2 linked regions of the Robiginitalea biformata HTCC2501 genome follow. The protein of the gene in region 1 binds, or shares a complex with, the protein of each later gene. Links are inferred from orthologs where the notes say so. Each region holds a gene or a part of one and is shown on either strand. Other genes may lie near its edges. The genes, in order: rny and pfkA.

Evidence for each region.
Region 2: rny (region 1) and pfkA share a complex: the UniProt entries of both Bacillus subtilis proteins name them as parts of the possible RNA degradosome complex. The link is inferred for Robiginitalea biformata HTCC2501 from one-to-one orthologs.

Annotation. Positions count from the first base shown.
Region 1 is NC_013222.1:1,849,929-1,858,316, forward strand. What follows is about bases 2,401-5,276. They hold rny (ribonuclease Y), read left to right. Parts: upstream 2,401-2,992; coding sequence 2,993-4,561; downstream 4,562-5,276. Other genes in these bases: RB2501_RS08270 (hypothetical protein), read left to right, coding at 2,401-2,409; RB2501_RS08275 (cell division protein ZapA), read left to right, coding at 2,427-2,723; RB2501_RS15800 (SRPBCC family protein), read right to left, coding at 4,585-5,100; RB2501_RS08290 (serine hydrolase), read right to left, coding at 5,102-5,276. In the rest of the region: RB2501_RS08260 (hypothetical protein), read right to left, coding at 1-113; RB2501_RS08265 (M23 family metallopeptidase), read right to left, coding at 238-1,926; more of RB2501_RS08270, read left to right, coding at 2,119-2,400; more of RB2501_RS08290, read right to left, coding at 5,277-6,208; RB2501_RS08295 (SRPBCC family protein), read right to left, coding at 6,273-6,728; RB2501_RS08300 (hypothetical protein), read left to right, coding at 6,845-7,738; RB2501_RS08305 (peptidylprolyl isomerase), read left to right, coding at 7,731-8,388. UniProt on the Bacillus subtilis protein: Endoribonuclease that initiates mRNA decay. Initiates the decay of all SAM-dependent riboswitches, such as yitJ riboswitch. Involved in processing of the gapA operon mRNA, it cleaves between cggR and gapA.
Region 2 is NC_013222.1:2,175,056-2,183,466, forward strand. Bases 2,541-5,439 are described here. They hold pfkA (6-phosphofructokinase), read left to right. Parts: upstream 2,541-3,446; coding sequence 3,447-4,433; downstream 4,434-5,439. Other genes in these bases: RB2501_RS09655 (translocation/assembly module TamB), read left to right, coding at 2,541-3,275; gap (type I glyceraldehyde-3-phosphate dehydrogenase), read left to right, coding at 4,452-5,439. Also shown: more of RB2501_RS09655, read left to right, coding at 1-2,540; more of gap, read left to right, coding at 5,440-5,453; RB2501_RS09670 (hypothetical protein), read left to right, coding at 5,463-6,314; RB2501_RS09675 (RidA family protein), read right to left, coding at 6,589-6,972; RB2501_RS09680 (putative LPS assembly protein LptD), read right to left, coding at 7,063-8,411. UniProt on the Bacillus subtilis protein: Catalyzes the phosphorylation of D-fructose 6-phosphate to fructose 1,6-bisphosphate by ATP, the first committing step of glycolysis.

The sequences.
Region 1 (8,388 bases):
ACCTGGTGGTCCTGGCTCAATTCGTCAAAACGATTGCTCTGGAAGATGTTTTTCTGGGCAACTGCATTCGCAGTACCCGCGATTATCAGGAAGGCTACCAGCAAATTTTTCATAGAGGCAACACGGGGTTGGGGTGTTGGATATCCGGCAACGTGTTGGGCCGGATGCAATTATGCTGCAAAAGTACGCAAAAATACGGCTTATCACAACCCGGCGCGTACCTTCTGGCAGGGGAGGTTACCGCCGGAAAAAGGTCGCCCAATACCGGCTTATATTCCCCGCGTTGTCGGTTACTTCCACCTCCAGTTCACACTCCCGGGCATCGCCGATACGATCGTCGAAGTTATAGGTGATTGTACCGTCCTTGGGCTCGTATTCCATCAGGATCCACTTGCCGTTCAACGTGGCCGAATAGGAAGCGATGCCGCTGAGGTCGTCTGCAATCCGAAGGCTCAGGTAGCGATAGTTGGTAAGCCACTGCCGGTGCTTGAAATTGCGGGGCCGGATCGTGGGGGCAAGGGTATCGGTAGCCAGGGTAAATTCCCCGAGTTCCCTGCTGCGCATGCTGAAGGTGTTGCCCCTTTTGTACGTCCGGGTGTATCCGGGGTTGCCCCTCGAATCCAGCCGGGCGATAAACATCCGGGCGCGATCGGCCTCCGGGATGTGCGAAACATCAAAACTCAGGGTGAAATTCCGGTGGAGGGGCACGGTGGGCTTATGCAGTTTCACTGTATCCCCGTCGCTTCCAAGTTCCAGGTAGGTGTTCTGATAAAAGCTGCCGGCCGGAAAATAGGCCTGCGCCCTGCCCAGGTCAAAGCTCGCGGGTTTATCCGCCCGGATGAAGTAGGGGGTTTTCAGCTCATCCCCCCCGGACGGGGTTCCCGATTCGCCCCGCACCGGAACGGTCAGGATGGTTTCGTTCCCTGCCAGATCCGAGATTTCGATCCGTATTTCGTGCCGGCTCCCGGGCGATACCCGGATCTTCCCGTCGTCCTTGATTTCCTGATAGAGGCTGAGCCGGTTGCCGGAATCCCGGAAGCATTTCTGCACCCGCCGGTTGGTCGTGGCGTAGTACGGATAGTCGATCAGCGTATTGATGTACCGGGTTTCCCCGAAGGAGAATTTTTCAAAAACCAAATCCGTGCGGGTAGCCCCATCCACTTCCTGTCGAATGCGGTACACCCCGTTGCGGTTGGCTGCCAGGTCCTGCCGGTCGTAGGCCTGTACGCCGAGGCCAATGGTCCCGGAGGCCACCAGGGTATCCGCCAGGTAGGTGCCGTCTGCCTGCCTGCGCATCTGCAATTCCACGCGTTGGCCAACCCCGTTAACGTGGGCCCCATCGGACAGCGGGTAGGCAAATGCCGCCTCCAGGGTCGGGTTGGTGGCATCCCTGACGTCGATACCGTACAAGAGGGGGTTTGTGGGTTTCTCATCCACGCTGCTCCGGATTTCAAAATGCAGGTGCGGCCCCGAGGAACCCCCGGTATTGCCGGTATAGGCAATGATATCCCCTTTTTTAACAGGTACTTCCCCGTAGTCCGGAAAGGTCTCCACCTCATAGGAACGGCGTTTATACTGCAGGTCCTTGACGTATTCCTCAATGCCCGGGCCGTATTTCTGCAAGTGCGCATAGACGGAGGTATATCCGTTGGGATGCGCAATGTACAGGGCTTTTCCGTACCCCCAATGCCCAACCTTAATCCGGCTGACCGTACCATCCGCAATGGCCCGGACCGGCAGGCCCTGGCGTTGCTGGGTCTTGATGTCGATGCCCGCATGGAAGTGGTTTGAGCGCAACTCCCCGAAAGTCCCAGCCAGGATGATGGGGATATCCAGAGGGGGGTCGAACCGGGTTTCGGCCGGGGCGTATTGCGCCGGGGCATACAGGGATGCCAGTAGGAATAGCAAGGGGAGGATACGAGTCATAGCAAGGGAATTCCCTGCGAAATTAAGGATTCGGGCCGCAATAATGCAACATCGGGTAAAAACGAAGCCTGCGGGTGGCGTATGCCCCGCCGTCAGCGGCTTTACGCGCCGCAGGGGCGGAATAGTTGCAAAAAGTATTGCGAAGTCGCCCCCGGAGTGTTAACTTTGTGTAAATGCATTGAATTCTGCCCGGTGAGCGAAATGGTCGACATCGTTGACTCCCTCGAGAACAAGATCAGCAAGCTGTTGCGGAAACTCGAGTTGCTGCAACAGAGCAGGAAGAACTTGGAAGGGGAAGTTGCCGCGCTTAAGGAAGCGCGGGATACCGCCCGGGAAGCAGCCGACAAGTGGGAAGAGAAATACAATTCCCTGAAAATGGCGAATTCGATGCTGGGCAGTGAAACCAACAAATCAGAAGCCAAGCTCAAAATAAATGCGCTAATCAGGGAATTGGACCAGTGCATCGTTCAATTGGCTGAATAGCGACCAAGTTCAAACAAATGACCGAGAGGCTCAAGATAAAGCTATCCATAGCGGATCGCGTATACCCGCTGACGATCGACCCGGCCCAGGAAGAGGGCCTTCGGAAGGCGGCCAAGAATATTGAGCAACTCGCCAAAAAGTTCGAACAGAATTACGCCGTCCGCGACAAACAGGATGTACTGGCCATGTGCGCACTGCAGTTTGCATCTAAAATTGAGCAGGGGGGCATTGAGAAACAGGAAGACAACCAGGAAGTAGTCGAACGGCTCCGGTCGCTGGACAGCCTGATCGCTTCCACGCTGAGCGCGCAATAAGTTCTTTTACATAGCAATAGATACTGCCCACATTGGTATTATTTTTTTGACAAACTCAACATTACTTTAATTAGAAAGGGTGAGTTTAGGTTGTAAAAGCAAGCCTTCTTTGAAAGGATCCTTGAGCAATCTGTTAGCCCTAAACCTGTTTATAGGAGTTTGTACAAAACTTCCATCAATGTGGGCTTTTTTTATGCTTTCGGGGGTTGCCCGGAGGCGTATTCTGATTCAGGTGACACTGCCGGAACCGCAAACTAAATTGACAGATCATGGACATTACAACGATAGCCATCGCCCTGGTGGTTGGGTTGGGGATCGGTTTTGCCATTGCCAAGCTCCTTGAAAAGGGACAGGCTTCCAAGACCATTGCCGCGGCCAAAAAGGAATCCGCGGCCATCCTGAAGGATGCCCGGGCCGAAGGGGAGAATATCAAAAAAGAAAAGATTTACCAGGCCAAGGAGAAGTTCCTGGAGCTCAAGGCAGAGCACGAAAAAGTTATCCTCAGCAAAGACAAGAAGATCACGGAAGCCGAGAAAAGGACCCGCGACAAGGAATCCCAGGTAAGCAGCGAACTGGCGCGCAACAAAAAACTGAACGAAGAACTCGAAAAGCAGTTGGAGGAAATTGCCAGCAAACGGGAGTTCTTTGAGCGGAAACAGGGGGAACTCGAAAAACTGCACAACAGCCAGGTTCAACAGCTCGAAGTAATCTCGGGCCTCTCGGCCGAAGAAGCCAAGGGCCAGTTGCTCGAGTCTCTCAAGGAAACCGCTAAGACGGATGCCATGGCCTACCTGCAGACCACCCTTGAGGAAACCAAGATGACTGCCCAGCAGGAAGCCAAGAAAATCATCGTCAACACCATTCAGCGCATCGGCACCGAAGAGGCTATCGAGAATTGCGTTTCGGTTTTCAACCTGGAATCCGACGACGTCAAGGGTAGGATCATCGGGCGGGAAGGCCGGAATATCCGGGCACTGGAAGCCGCAACGGGTGTGGAAATCATCGTGGACGACACCCCGGAGGCCATCATCCTCTCCTGTTTTGATTCCGTCCGCAGGGAAGTGGCGCGTCTGTCCCTTCACAAGCTGGTCACCGACGGCCGGATCCATCCGGCGCGTATCGAGGAGATTGTCCGCAAGACCGAAAAGCAGATTGAACAGGAAATTGTCGAGGTAGGGAAGCGCACCGTGATCGACCTGGGCATCCACGGCCTCCACCCGGAACTCATCCGGACGGTGGGGCGGATGAAGTATCGCTCCTCCTACGGCCAAAACCTCCTGCAGCACTCCCGTGAGGTTGCCAAACTATGCGGGGTGATGGCTGCCGAGCTCGGGTTGAACCCGAAACTCGCCAAACGGGCCGGCTTGTTGCACGATATCGGCAAGGTGCCGAACACGGAAACCGAACTGGAAACCCCCCACGCCATCCTCGGGATGCAGTGGGCCGAGAAATACGGGGAAAAGCCCGACGTGTGCAATGCCATCGGCGCCCACCACGACGAGATTGAAATGAAATCGCTGATCGCACCGGTGGTCCAGGTTTGCGATGCTATCAGCGGGGCGCGGCCGGGTGCACGGCGCCAGGTGCTCGACTCCTATATCCAGCGACTCAAGGATCTGGAGGAAATTGCCTTTGGCTTCGGGGGCGTCCAGAAGGCCTATGCGATCCAGGCGGGAAGGGAACTTCGCGTGATTGTGGAAAGCGAAAAAGTCAGCGACGAGAAGGCTGCCCAGTTGTCGTTTGAAATTTCCCAGAAGATCCAGACGGATATGACCTACCCGGGGCAGGTAAAAGTCACGGTAATCCGGGAAACACGTTCGGTAAACGTGGCGAAGTAACCCCCGCGGAGCCCGGCGCCTGATCAGATATTAACAAATTCATACCCGGCCCGCGGATCTTCCAGGAGGTCGGTTCCCCGGTCGTTTAGCAGGATGCCGTGTTCCAGCCAGGCCTTCAGGTTGGCCAACCAGAAAGTCCATCCCGTGCTGCAGCCGTAATGGTACATCAGTTTGCTTTTCTCGTCTGTGGGGATGTTGTATTGCCTCAGGCAAACCAGGACCCGGCCCGCGCCTTCCTCCAGGCTAACCCGAACCCGGCAATCGCCTGCGAAGCTGAAGGCGATGTGCTGTTTCCCATCGGCTTCCAGGAGGGTGCCGGTTTCTTCTCCGTCAAACTGGTGCCACTTCCAGGCGTATCGGTCGCCGGCCTGCACCGGCTCTTCAGGGCCGCGTCGGCTGCCGTCGGGCGCATGGTAGGCGGCTTCCTTGAGGAACCAGGAACAAATGCCCGCTTGTGTTGCCCAACTCGTGTAGATCCGTCCGAGCGGTGCGGCGATATAGATCTTTTTGGTGAATTCCTCAAAGGACAAACCTTCCATATCAATTGGCTTTATGAGCTAGTTCGTAGGCGTGTGCCGCCCGTCCCAGGGCTGCCAGGAAGGGGATGCCGATTTCCTCGTACTCGTACTGGTCGTCGTTGAAGACCCCGTTTTCATTGACCAGGATAGTGGCCGCAAGCAGGAATTCCACGTCGTTTTCCCGATCCGTGATATACGCGCAGTCCGTCAATGTCCCGTAGGCAAACCCCACCTTGTTGTAGATCCGGACCGTTTCGGGGATACGCGCCTCCGAGTCGCCAAACATGAAAAATTTGCAATAACCGTCCGGGTAGAGGGCTTCCTCGTATCCGGCTTCCCTGGGCAACCGGGACATCGCCTCCAGAAGGAATTCCCGTTGTTCCCCGGTAATCCGGAATCGCTGCCCCTCCGGGAAATTCCCAGGAAAGACCACGCGTTTCAACAAGCCGTCCAGGGTGGTTAGGGGCAGGTAGTTTTTCAGGCCGAAATCGAAGGGTTCTTCAACGAGCCTGCCATCCTCCATATACCCGAATCCCTTGCGAATCCCTGTGAGTTCCAGTCTTTTTGGGGGTTGATTCTGAATCGGGCGGGACTGGGCCGTCACCGTATCGTTGCGATAAACTACCAGGGGCTGTGTGGTTGTTTCGTCCCGGTGGTACCCCAACCGGTGCGATATCCGGGCAGGGCCTGCCTGCTTTTCCGCCAGGCCCGCATTGATGGCATCCTGCCCCAGGAATTCAAACAGCCGGTTGTTTGCGTGGTTGTCGCTTACGGCAAAAACAGCCCGGATATCCCCGGCAAAGGTCTCCTCCACGCTGTCCCCCTCGATGTAGTACCTCGTATGGCGGTCCAGGCTGTCCAGCCGTGCGAGCTTCTCCAGGGCCAGGACAGCGATCGGGAACTTCACTGTGCTGGCCGGGTAGTGGTATGATGTTGCGTCCACCCGGTAGTCGTAGGGCGCCAGCCGGACGGAATCCCCGTTTCTGAATATTCGCGTATACCGGACCTGTACCTCAAATTTATCGGGGTCTGCCATCACCCGGGCGATGGCCGGGTCGTCGGAGGCCAGGATGGTTTCCAGCGGGTCCCTGTCTGTTTGGCGCCCGGTTCCTGTACAGCCCGATACCATCAGCACGGCCGCCCAAAAGAGTATTTGGAAGTGCCTGTTGCATGCTGTCTTGTCGCCTTTCATGTCACTGGCCCGCTACGGACTCCCCGGTTTCCGCAAATCGCTTGAAATCCTCCAGATACTTCTGGGATTGTTTCCTGAACGCCCCGGGCATCAGCCACCCCATCAGCTTCATCCCGAAAGAGGAAAACTGGAATTCCGATTCGGAAATCCATTTGGAGGTGTTTGCATCCACCTCCTTAAAATAGTTTTTCTGGATATTGTGCACCCCCTTGGTATCGTAGGTGGTGTGCAATTCATGGGGCGGGTTGTACTTGATAAGGGTCTCCACCATCACCAGGTGGCGTTTGCCCATTTGGTAGGCGAGCTCCATCTGGGCGCCTTCCTGTCGGGGTTGCCCGGAAATTTGTTTGTAAGACTCCAGGCCCCGTTGCCAGTGTTTCATGTTTTCCGGGTTATCCAGTATGGCCACCATGCGGTCCCTGGGCAGGTCTATGGTGATTTCGCAAGTGTATTTCATGGGAGCGCTTTAATCCCTAAGGTACTAAATTTTACCTTTTTTGGGGTGCTGATAAAAATGTGTTAATCCACAGGGGGGCGGTTTGCCCATGCGCCTGATATTCTTATTTTTGCCCGATGCGCATTGAGATACCCGCCACCCGTCTTACCTGGTCCTTCCCGGTTTTCGCGATCGCTGCGATGGCCCTCTGGGGTTGCGATTCTTTGTTTAACAAGGAAACCGAGAAGACACCCCTGGCGCGGGTAGGGGAAGAAATTCTGTACCGCGAAGATATCGCCCCCCTGGTGGACCCCGGGCTGAATCCTTCGGACAGCGCCTCGCTTGTCAACAACCTGATTACCAACTGGGCTACCGAGCAACTCCTGATGCAAAAGGCGCGGATGAACCTGCCCGCTGCTCAGATCGAGGAATTCGAGGCCCTGATTTCCGAATACCGGGCGGACCTCTATACCCGGGCCTACAAGGAGGCCCTCGTCGCCCAGGAGGCGGATACGGTGGTGAACCCCGTGGAACTGCAGGAATTCTACGAAAATGAGAAGGAGAACTTCCGACTCCAGGAGAAAATTGTGCAGCTGCGGTTTCTGGAGCTGCCCCCCCAGTTTATCAACCGGGAGGAGGTCACCGAGCGCCTGAGGCGCTTTGATTCGGAAGACCAGCGCTTTCTGGATAGCGTGGGGGTACAGTTCCGCAAGCTGAATTTTAACGATTCCATCTGGGTGCCTGCCTCCCGCGTTATCGAGGAGATCCCGCCCCTGACCTTTGAAAATGAGGGCGAATACTTAAAAAAATCACAATTTTTTGAACTCGAGGACGATGCCGGGGTATATTTGGCTGAAGTGCGGGACGTCATGGAAGTAGATGCCATAGCCCCGCTATCCTACATAGAGCCCACAATCCGACAGGTGCTGCTCAACCGCAGGAAGCTGGGTTACCTCAGGCGTCTGGAAAACGAGTTGATCGACGAAGCCATTCAACAAAAAGAATTACAGATTTATGAAGCGAATGAATAGATGCGTTTGGATAGTATTATTTGCCCTGGGCCTTTCGAGCCTGCAGGCGCAGGTACGCGATTCCATCCCGGATACCCAGATAGAACCCCCACAGGAAGATGTTGCGCCCCGGGAACTGGCTTCCCTGGACCCGCCGGCCACTACCGGTGAGCGCAGGAAGCTCGATGGGATTGCCGCCGTGGTGGGGGATTACGTGATCTTGGACTCCGATGTGGAAAAAACGATGATCGACCTGAAGAACCAGGGGGCTACCGACGCAGAGATTGACGACTGCAGCCTGCTGGGCAAGTTGATGGAGGACCGCCTCTATGCGCACCAGGCCGTACAGGACAGCATCCTGGTTTCCGATGACGAGGTCTACGCCCAGAGCGACCGCTACCTCCAGCAACTCGAACAGCGCCTCGGTTCCATGGAGAAATTGCTGCAATTCTACAACAAGGAATCCGCCGAGGACCTCCGCGAGGAACTCTTCCAAATCAATAAGCTGCAGATGCTCTCCCAGAAGATGCAGCAGAAAGTAGTGGGGGACATCAAAGTGACCCCCGAGGAGGTCCGGCAGTTTTTCCGGTCCATCCCGGAGGATGAAAAACCCGTATTCGGGGCCGAGCTGGAGATTGCCCAGATCGTCATCAAGCCCGAGGTCCCGGAGG
Region 2 (8,411 bases), 330 kb from region 1 along the record:
GGGGGCTGAACACCGAGGTGATCGGGGAGGTGTATTCGATAAACTTCAACAACTACGGGTATTCCGATATCTCCGTTTCCGGGATCCTCAAGGACCAGCTGTTCGATGGGTCGCTCAACAGCCGTGACCCGAATTTCATATTCAACTTCAAGGGGCTCGCTGACTTCGGCAGCCAGCCCAACACGTTCAATTTCGTGGCCTCGGTAGACTATGCGGACCTGTATGAATTGAATTTCATCAAGGATACGCTCGCCATTTTCCAGGGAAACGTGGATATGGACATCACCGGGAGCAACCCGGACAATATCCGCGGGGACATCCGGTTCAGCCAGACACAGTACCAGAATCCGAACAACACCTATTATTTTGAGGATTTCCAGATCGTTTCCAGTTTTGACGCGGACTCGGTGCGGACTGTGGAAATCAATTCGCCGGACATCATCACGGGGTATATGCGGGGCCGCTTCAAGGTTGGCGAACTCGGGAAGCTATTGCAGAACTCCGTCGGGAGTATCTACACGAATTACCGGCCGTACGAGATTTCCGAGGGGCAGGAGCTCGCCTTCAACTTCCGGATTTACAACAAGATCGTGGACGTGTTCTTCCCGGAGGTTTCCTTTGGCCCGAACACGTATATCAGGGGGGATATCCAGGCAGATGAGGGGGACTTCAAGCTGAATTTCCGTTCGCCCTATATCACGGCCTTCGACAACCGGCTGGACTCCGTGGACGTTCGAATCGACAACAAAAACCCGCTGTTCAACACCTATGTCTCCGTGGCCGATGTTTCCACGGTTTACTACGACGTGAAGGATTTTGAACTGATCAACACCACCCTCACCGACACGCTGTTTTTCCGGACGGAATTCAAGGGCGGCAGCGAATACAACGACACCTACAACCTAAATTTCTATCACACCTTTAACCAGGATAACAAATCCGTAATCGGGCTTAAGCGGTCTGAGGTGAGCTTTAAGGGCAATACGTGGGTGCTGAACCGCCAGGGCAACGACCGGAACAAGGTGATTGTCAACCGCTCCCTGGACAGCATCCAGATTCAGGAGATCGTGATGAACAACGAGGAACGGGAAGAGATTATCCTCCGGGGGGAGTTGGCCGATTCTACCTACAAGGATCTGGAACTCCGCTTTAAGATTGTTTCCCTCAGCAAAATCACGCCTGCCATCGACAGCCTGAAGCTCAGCGGGGAGATCAACGGGGTGCTGAACGTCCGGCAGGAAGAGGAAATATACCTGCCGATCGGAAACCTGAACATCGCCGATTTCGGCGTAAACGGGGTGAAGCTGGGGGAACTGGATATCGGCATGGTGGGGAACAAGGACCTGACGGAATTCTCGGTCAATACGCAGATAACGGAGAACGGACGGGAGAAATTTTCGGTCATCGGTACCGTGCTGAACCAGGGCGAAGTCCCCACAGCCAATTTGAATGCCAGTTTCAACGGGTTTCAGCTGGAACCTTTCAGCCCGTTGGGGGATGGCGTCATCGACCACATCCGGGGCACCCTGAACGGCACCACGCAGATCCGGGGCGACCTGAGGAACCCGGAGTTTTCCGGTTTGCTCACCCTGAACGACGCCGGGCTGGGCATCCCCTACCTGAATGTCGATTACGACTTCGGGCAGAATTCGGTGGTTCGGCTGTTCAACCAGACATTTGATTTCCAGAATATCCGGCTCACGGACCGGGCCGAGGGGACAACCGCAGTATTGGACGGGACCATCAGCCACCAGTTCTTCTCGGACTGGCGCCTGAACCTGGATGTGGATACCCAGGGCGAACGCTTTCTGCTGCTCAATACGGAGTACGACGAAGAGGAACTCTATTACGGGACGGCTTTTGCCGAGGGCACCGGCCGGATATTCGGGCCGACGAATGCCCTCAATATAAATTTTGAAGGGTCTACCGCCAGGGGGACTTCCCTGAAAATTCCCATCAGCGATGTGGCGAGCCTGGGGGATTATAGCTTTATCAACTTTATTGAAAAGGATGAGCGCCGGACCATCGAGGCGCAGCGGACGCTGCGGGAGTACGAAGGCCTGGAGCTGGAATTCGACCTGGACGTGACCCCGGAGGCGGAGGTGGAGATTGTCGTTGACCCGCAGACGGGCAGCTCCCTGAAAGGGACGGGGGCCGGGCTGATATTTATGGAAATCAACACGAACGGGAAGTTCAACATGTGGGGGGACTTTGTGGTGGTCACCGGGTCGTACAACCTGAAGTACGGCGGGGTCATCGACAAGACCTTCCGGGTGGAGCCGGGGGGGACCATCAACTGGGATGGCGACCCCCTGGAGGCCATCCTGAATATGGAGGCGGTGTATTCCCTGAACGCCAACCCCGCCCCGCTGTTGGAGAGTTCCGGCTACACCCCGAGCATCCCCACCGAGGTGATCGTCCGCCTCACCGGGGAACTCGAACAGCCAACCGTGGATTTCGAAATCGGCTTCCCGGGTACCAGTTCCATTGTGCAGTCCGAACTGGAATACCGGTTGCAGGACCCCACCGTGGAGGAACGCAACGCGTTGTTCCTGCTCGCCCAGGGAACGTTCGTGAACGAATCCAGCGGCATCAACCAGACGGCCGTGGCGGGGAGTTTCCTGCAAACGGCCACTTCGAGTCTCTTCAACCAGGTCCTTGGGAACAACAGCGACAAGCTCAACCTGGGGGTCTCCTATGAAGCGGGGTACAGCAACCCGAACGACGCGGTGAATGTGGAGGACCGGATCGGGGTGACGGTGTCCACCCAGATCAGCGACCGGATTCTGTTCAACGGGCGCTTTGGGGTTCCGGTAGGCGGGGTCAGCGAATCGGCGGTTGCAGGGGATGCCGAAGTGCAGCTCCTGTTGAACGACCAGGGGACGCTGAGTATGCGGATCTTCAACCGGCAGAACGAAATCCGGCAATTCCTGGCAGACCGCCAGGGGTATACCCAGGGGGTGGGATTGTCCTACGAGGTGGATTTCAACAGTTTCCGGGATTTATTGCGGCAGATTTTCAATAAACCCGAGCCGGCGGCCAACCCGCCCGCTTCACAGGTACAGGACAGTATTCCCGCAGCAACCCGTCCGGATGCGAGTATCGGCAGCGACAGCCTGATCCGGTTCTATTCCAAGAACCAGCGGCAGCTCCAACCGCTGCCGCAGGAGCCGCTGCCCCAAGAGCCCTTGCCGCAGGAGCCATTGCCCAAAGAGCCCTTGCCGCAGGAGCCCTTGCGGAAGGAGCCGCTGCCGCAACGCGAGCGCCCTAAGTAATTACTTTGTCCGGACCGCGACGGGGAGCAGTACCCGAGTCCGTTTGGAATCTTTATGTTATTGTTAAATTCGTTACGAAAACGTTTTCGTTCTGACGGATTCCTAAATCTGGCCGCTGTACGTTCTTTAATTTGGGAGAAGTTTGTTAATTTTGCAATTCGAATTTTTCCCATGAACAAACCAATGCACAAGATTGCGGTGCTCACCTCGGGAGGAGACTCCCCGGGCATGAATGCCGCCATCCGTTCGGTGGTCCGGACCTGCGCCTACATGAATGTGGAATGTATGGCCATCTACCGCGGTTACCAGGGGATGATTGAGGGAGACTTCGTGGCAATGAATGCCCGGAGCGTCAACAACATCATCAACAAGGGAGGAACCATCCTCAAATCGGCCCGGTGCGAGGACTTCAAAACCCCGGAAGGGAGAAAAAAAGCCCACGAGCAACTGGTCCAGGCCGGAATTAGCGGGTTTGTGGTCATCGGGGGGGACGGCAGTTTTACCGGGGCCACCATATTCAATAAGGAATACGATTTCCCGGTGATCGGAATCCCCGGGACCATCGACAACGATATCTTCGGTACCCGGTATACGCTGGGCTTTGACACGGCCCTCAATACGGTGGTGGACGCCATCGACAAGATCCGGGATACGGCCAGCTCCCACAACCGATTGTTTTTTGTGGAGGTCATGGGCCGGGATGTCGGCCATATTGCGCTCAATGCGGGGGTAGCGGCCGGTGCCGAGGAAATATTGATCCCCGAGGAAAACCTGGGGCTGGACCGCCTGCTGGAATCCCTCAGGCGCAGCAAGAAAACCGGCAAGTCCTCGAGTATCGTCGTAGTGGCGGAAGGGGATAAGACCGGTAAAAACGTCTTTGAACTCAAGGAGTACGTAGAGGAGCACCTGCCCATTTACGATGTCCGGGTTTCGGTTCTGGGCCATATGCAGCGGGGCGGGCCACCAAGTGCCTTTGACCGCGTGTTGGCGAGCCGGATGGGGGTAAAAGCCGTTGAGGCCCTCATCGCCGGGAAGACCAACCTGATGGTGGGAATCATCGACAACGAAATTGTACTGACCCCGATTGCCGAGGCGATCAAAGGGCATACCAAAATAGACCGGGAACTCGTACGCGTTTCCGATATAATGACTATATAAACATTAAAACATACTATCATGGCATCATTGCGAATAGGAATTAACGGATTTGGAAGAATTGGCCGCCTGGTCTTCAGGGCTACGGTGGAGCGCGACAACGTGGACGTCGTTGCGATCAACGATCTGCTGGATGTGGAGCATCTGGCCTACCTGCTGGAGTACGACTCGGTACACGGGCGGTTCAACGGCACCATCGCCGTTAAAGACGGCAATCTGGTCGTCAACGGGAAAACCATCCGCGTCACCGCAGAGCGGGATCCCGCCAACCTGAAATGGGACGAAGTGGGAGCGGATATCGTCGCGGAATGCACCGGGATCTTCACCACCCTGGATATGGCCCAGAAACACCTGGATGGCGGGGCGAAGAAGGTCGTGATCTCAGCGCCCTCCAAGGATGCCCCGATGTTCGTAATGGGTGTCAACCACCAGGACGCCAAGGCTTCCGATAAAATCGTCTCCAATGCGAGTTGTACGACCAACTGCCTGGCGCCGATCGCCAAAGTCCTCAACGACAGTTTCGGTATTGCCGAAGGGTTGATGACCACCGTCCATGCCACCACGGCCACCCAGCTCACCGTCGACGGGCCTTCCAAGAAGGACTACCGGGGCGGGCGCAGCGCCATGCTGAATATCATCCCGGCTGCTACCGGGGCTGCCAAGGCGGTTACCAAGGTAATCCCGGCCCTGGAAGGGAAGCTTACCGGGATGGCCTTCCGGGTTCCCACTGCAGATGTCTCCGTGGTAGACCTTACCGTGAAGCTCGAAAAGGACACTTCCTACGAGGAGGTCAAGCAGGCGATGAAAACCGCTTCTGAAGGCCCCTTAAAAGGAATCCTGGGTTACACGGAAGAACTCGTGGTTTCCCAGGACTTTGTCGGGGATACCCGGACAAGCATCTTTGATGCGGACGCGGGCATCGAGCTCAACAGCAAGTTTTTCAAGGTTGTTTCCTGGTACGACAACGAGGCGGGCTATTCCAACAAACTCGTCGACCTCGCGCTCCACGTGCACAACCTGTAAGTATCACCCATGGTACTTATCACCGATAGCGGGGCCACCAAGGCCGACTGGATTGCCATGGACAGCCAGGGCGACCAGCTTTTTATGACGCAGACCCTCGGGCTCAGCCCGGAAGTCCTGTCCAAGGAGGTCATTGAGGAACGCCTGGCAAATAACTTTGAGCTGGCCAAAAATTCCCATAAGGTAACCCGCCTCTATTTTTATGGGGCGGGCTGCGGTACGGAACGCATGCGGCGCTTTCTCAGGGAAATTTTCGGGGAATTCTTCCCGAAGGCCAAGGTGGTGGTTAAGGAGGATACCTATGCCGCCATTTATTCCACCACCAAGGTGGGTCACCAGGGGATAGTCTGTATCCTGGGGACCGGTTCCAATTGCAGTTATTACGACGGCCATCAATTGTTTCAAAAGGTGACTTCCCTCGGGTACATCCTGATGGACGACGGCAGCGGGAATTTTTTCGGGCGCAAGCTGGTAAGGGATTTCTACTACCACAAGATGCCCCAGGATTTGGCACACCTCTTTGAAAAAGAATACAACCTGGACGCGGACGTGATCAAGGAAAACCTCTACAAGAAGCCGAACCCGAACACCTACCTGGCAACCTTTGCCCGGTTTATCGTGGAGCATAAGGAACACCCGTATTGCAAGGGGGTAATTGACAAGGGGTTCCAGCAGTTCATCAACAACCACGTGATGCAGTTTGAACTGGCGACAAAGGTCCCCGTGCATTTTGTGGGGAGTATCGCCTACTATTTACAGGAAGAACTCAAGGCAGTTGTTGAGCGGAATGACCTGGTCCTCGGGCAAATCCGCCAGCGGCCCATCGAGGGCCTGGTGGAATTCCACAAGGAGACGATTTAGTGAATTTGAAAATTTGAAAATTTGCCAATTTGGAAATTGGGGGAGGCAGCTATTCCAGAGGCTTTGCGCGCAGGTCTTGAAGCGAGGCAAAGTGTTGATAAACGCTATTCAAAATCCGGTTTCTTTTAGCCCCGGGATACTAATTTCCAATTGCGAAACTCCCGCATTGGCAAATCCCCGCATTGGCAAATTGACAAATTGACCAATTAACAAATTGCCAAGTTCCCTAATTTTCAAATTTTCAAATCGGCAAATCTTCAAATCGAGCAGCTTGCTAGCTGCGCACAGCAATCACCGAAATCTCCACATTGACGAATTTCGGCAGGTTGGCTACCTCCACGGTTTCCCTGGCCGGGGCAGTGTCTGCATCGAAAAAATTTCCGTAGACGGCATTGATCCGGGCAAACTGGTGCATGTCCTTCACAAAGATGGACGCCTTAACCACATCGCCGAACCCGAGGCCGGCCTCCCGGAGAACGGCCGACAGGTTCTGCATCACCTGTTCGGTTTCCGCCTCGATACTTTCGTCTATTAATTTCCCGGTGGCGGGGTCCAGGGCAATCTGCCCGGACACATAGAGGGTATTCCCCGCCCAGACAGCCTGGTTGTAAGGGCCTATGGGGGCTGGTGCCTTGTCGGTCTGGATGATTTTCTTCATAATTTAAGTTCTTGGGTGTTTATGCGAATTCGTTACGAGCTTGTCCTGATTTATACGCGCCTGTCCTGATTTATACGCGCCTGTCCGGATTTAATTGAAATTGGAGCGTTGGCTCCGGTTCTCCCACTTCAGGTCGCTCAGGATGCTCGCCTTGATGCCGATAAAGAAATACCAGCGTTCCAGGGAGCCAAAGGGCGTCCAGTCAAAGGTCAGTTTAAAACTCTTCAAATCGCGGGCAAATCCAAGGCGGGTAAGCCCGAAGCCGTTCCGTACGAAATCGTAGGAGGAAGTCACGCTTACATCCCAGCGCGGGGCCAGGGTGACGTTTCCGTTAAACATGAGCACGTGGTTGGTGAGCTGCCCGTTCCGGTTGGTGTTCGAATAATTCATGGCGTAAGACAGGTTCACGTTCCAGGGGATTTTCGAGGCCCAGGCCGGGTTTTCGATGTCGTCCGGATCCCGGTTGTCAAAGGCGGTGGCGTTCAAATCGTTGGCCCTGCCGAACAAATCGTCGGTCCGCCCGCCGCTGGCTGCCACATAGGTGTCCCCGTCGTAGGGGTCGTCCGGGTCAATCTCGGTATCCTTATCCTGAAAATCCTTACTGCTGAGTTTATACGTCAGGTTCAGGCGCGCGTTGGTGAGCCTGAACAGCCCGCCCCCGTTGTTGATGTTGAGCTTGTCTATGCGGGCTCCGGTGTTGTTGATGGCGTAGGGATCCAGGCTGGCCCCGAAGTTGACAGACACCTTGTTGTCGAACAGGTTCGTCCCCCCGGTCATGCTAATCGGGCTCAGCTTCAGGGAATCGGCCTCAAAATTATAACTGGTGCTGAAATTCAGGCTGTTGAGCAGCATGATCTTCTTGGGTTCGGTGGCCGTGGAATCCCGGTCGCGGACCTTGGCCTCCACAGTGTTGGCCAGCGAAAAAGACATGGAATTTGACTGCCCCTGCCGCGGGGAACCGTAGAGGGAATTCTGGAACCGTGTAAAGAAGAGCGCATCTCCGGTGGACTGGTTCACCTCTTCCTCGTAGTACTGGTCAAAGGACGGCGCCCAGCCGTAGCTGACCGTGGGCCGAACCACATGGCGGATGGCCTGGATTTTCCGATCCTCCCCAAAATTAAACTGCCCGTAGAGCGTCGTCCCGACACTTGCGCTTAGGCTGTACTGGTTGAAGCGGTCAAACCCCTGGATCGTATCCCGTTCAATGGTTTCCGTTTCCGGGTTGTATACCTGGTCCAGGGTTTGCCAGGTCCAGACATCTTCATAGGTTCCCCCCAGGCTGACGCTGAAGAATTTGGCCACCTTGAAGTTGGTGGCGATCGGGATCCGGTGGCGGGCCCCCATCTGGGCGTTGTCGAACATGCGGCCTGTCAGAAAATCCTCCGTGGTGGTTTGTATGCTGTTTCGGGCATTCAGGTCGTACTGGAAGTTGATATTCT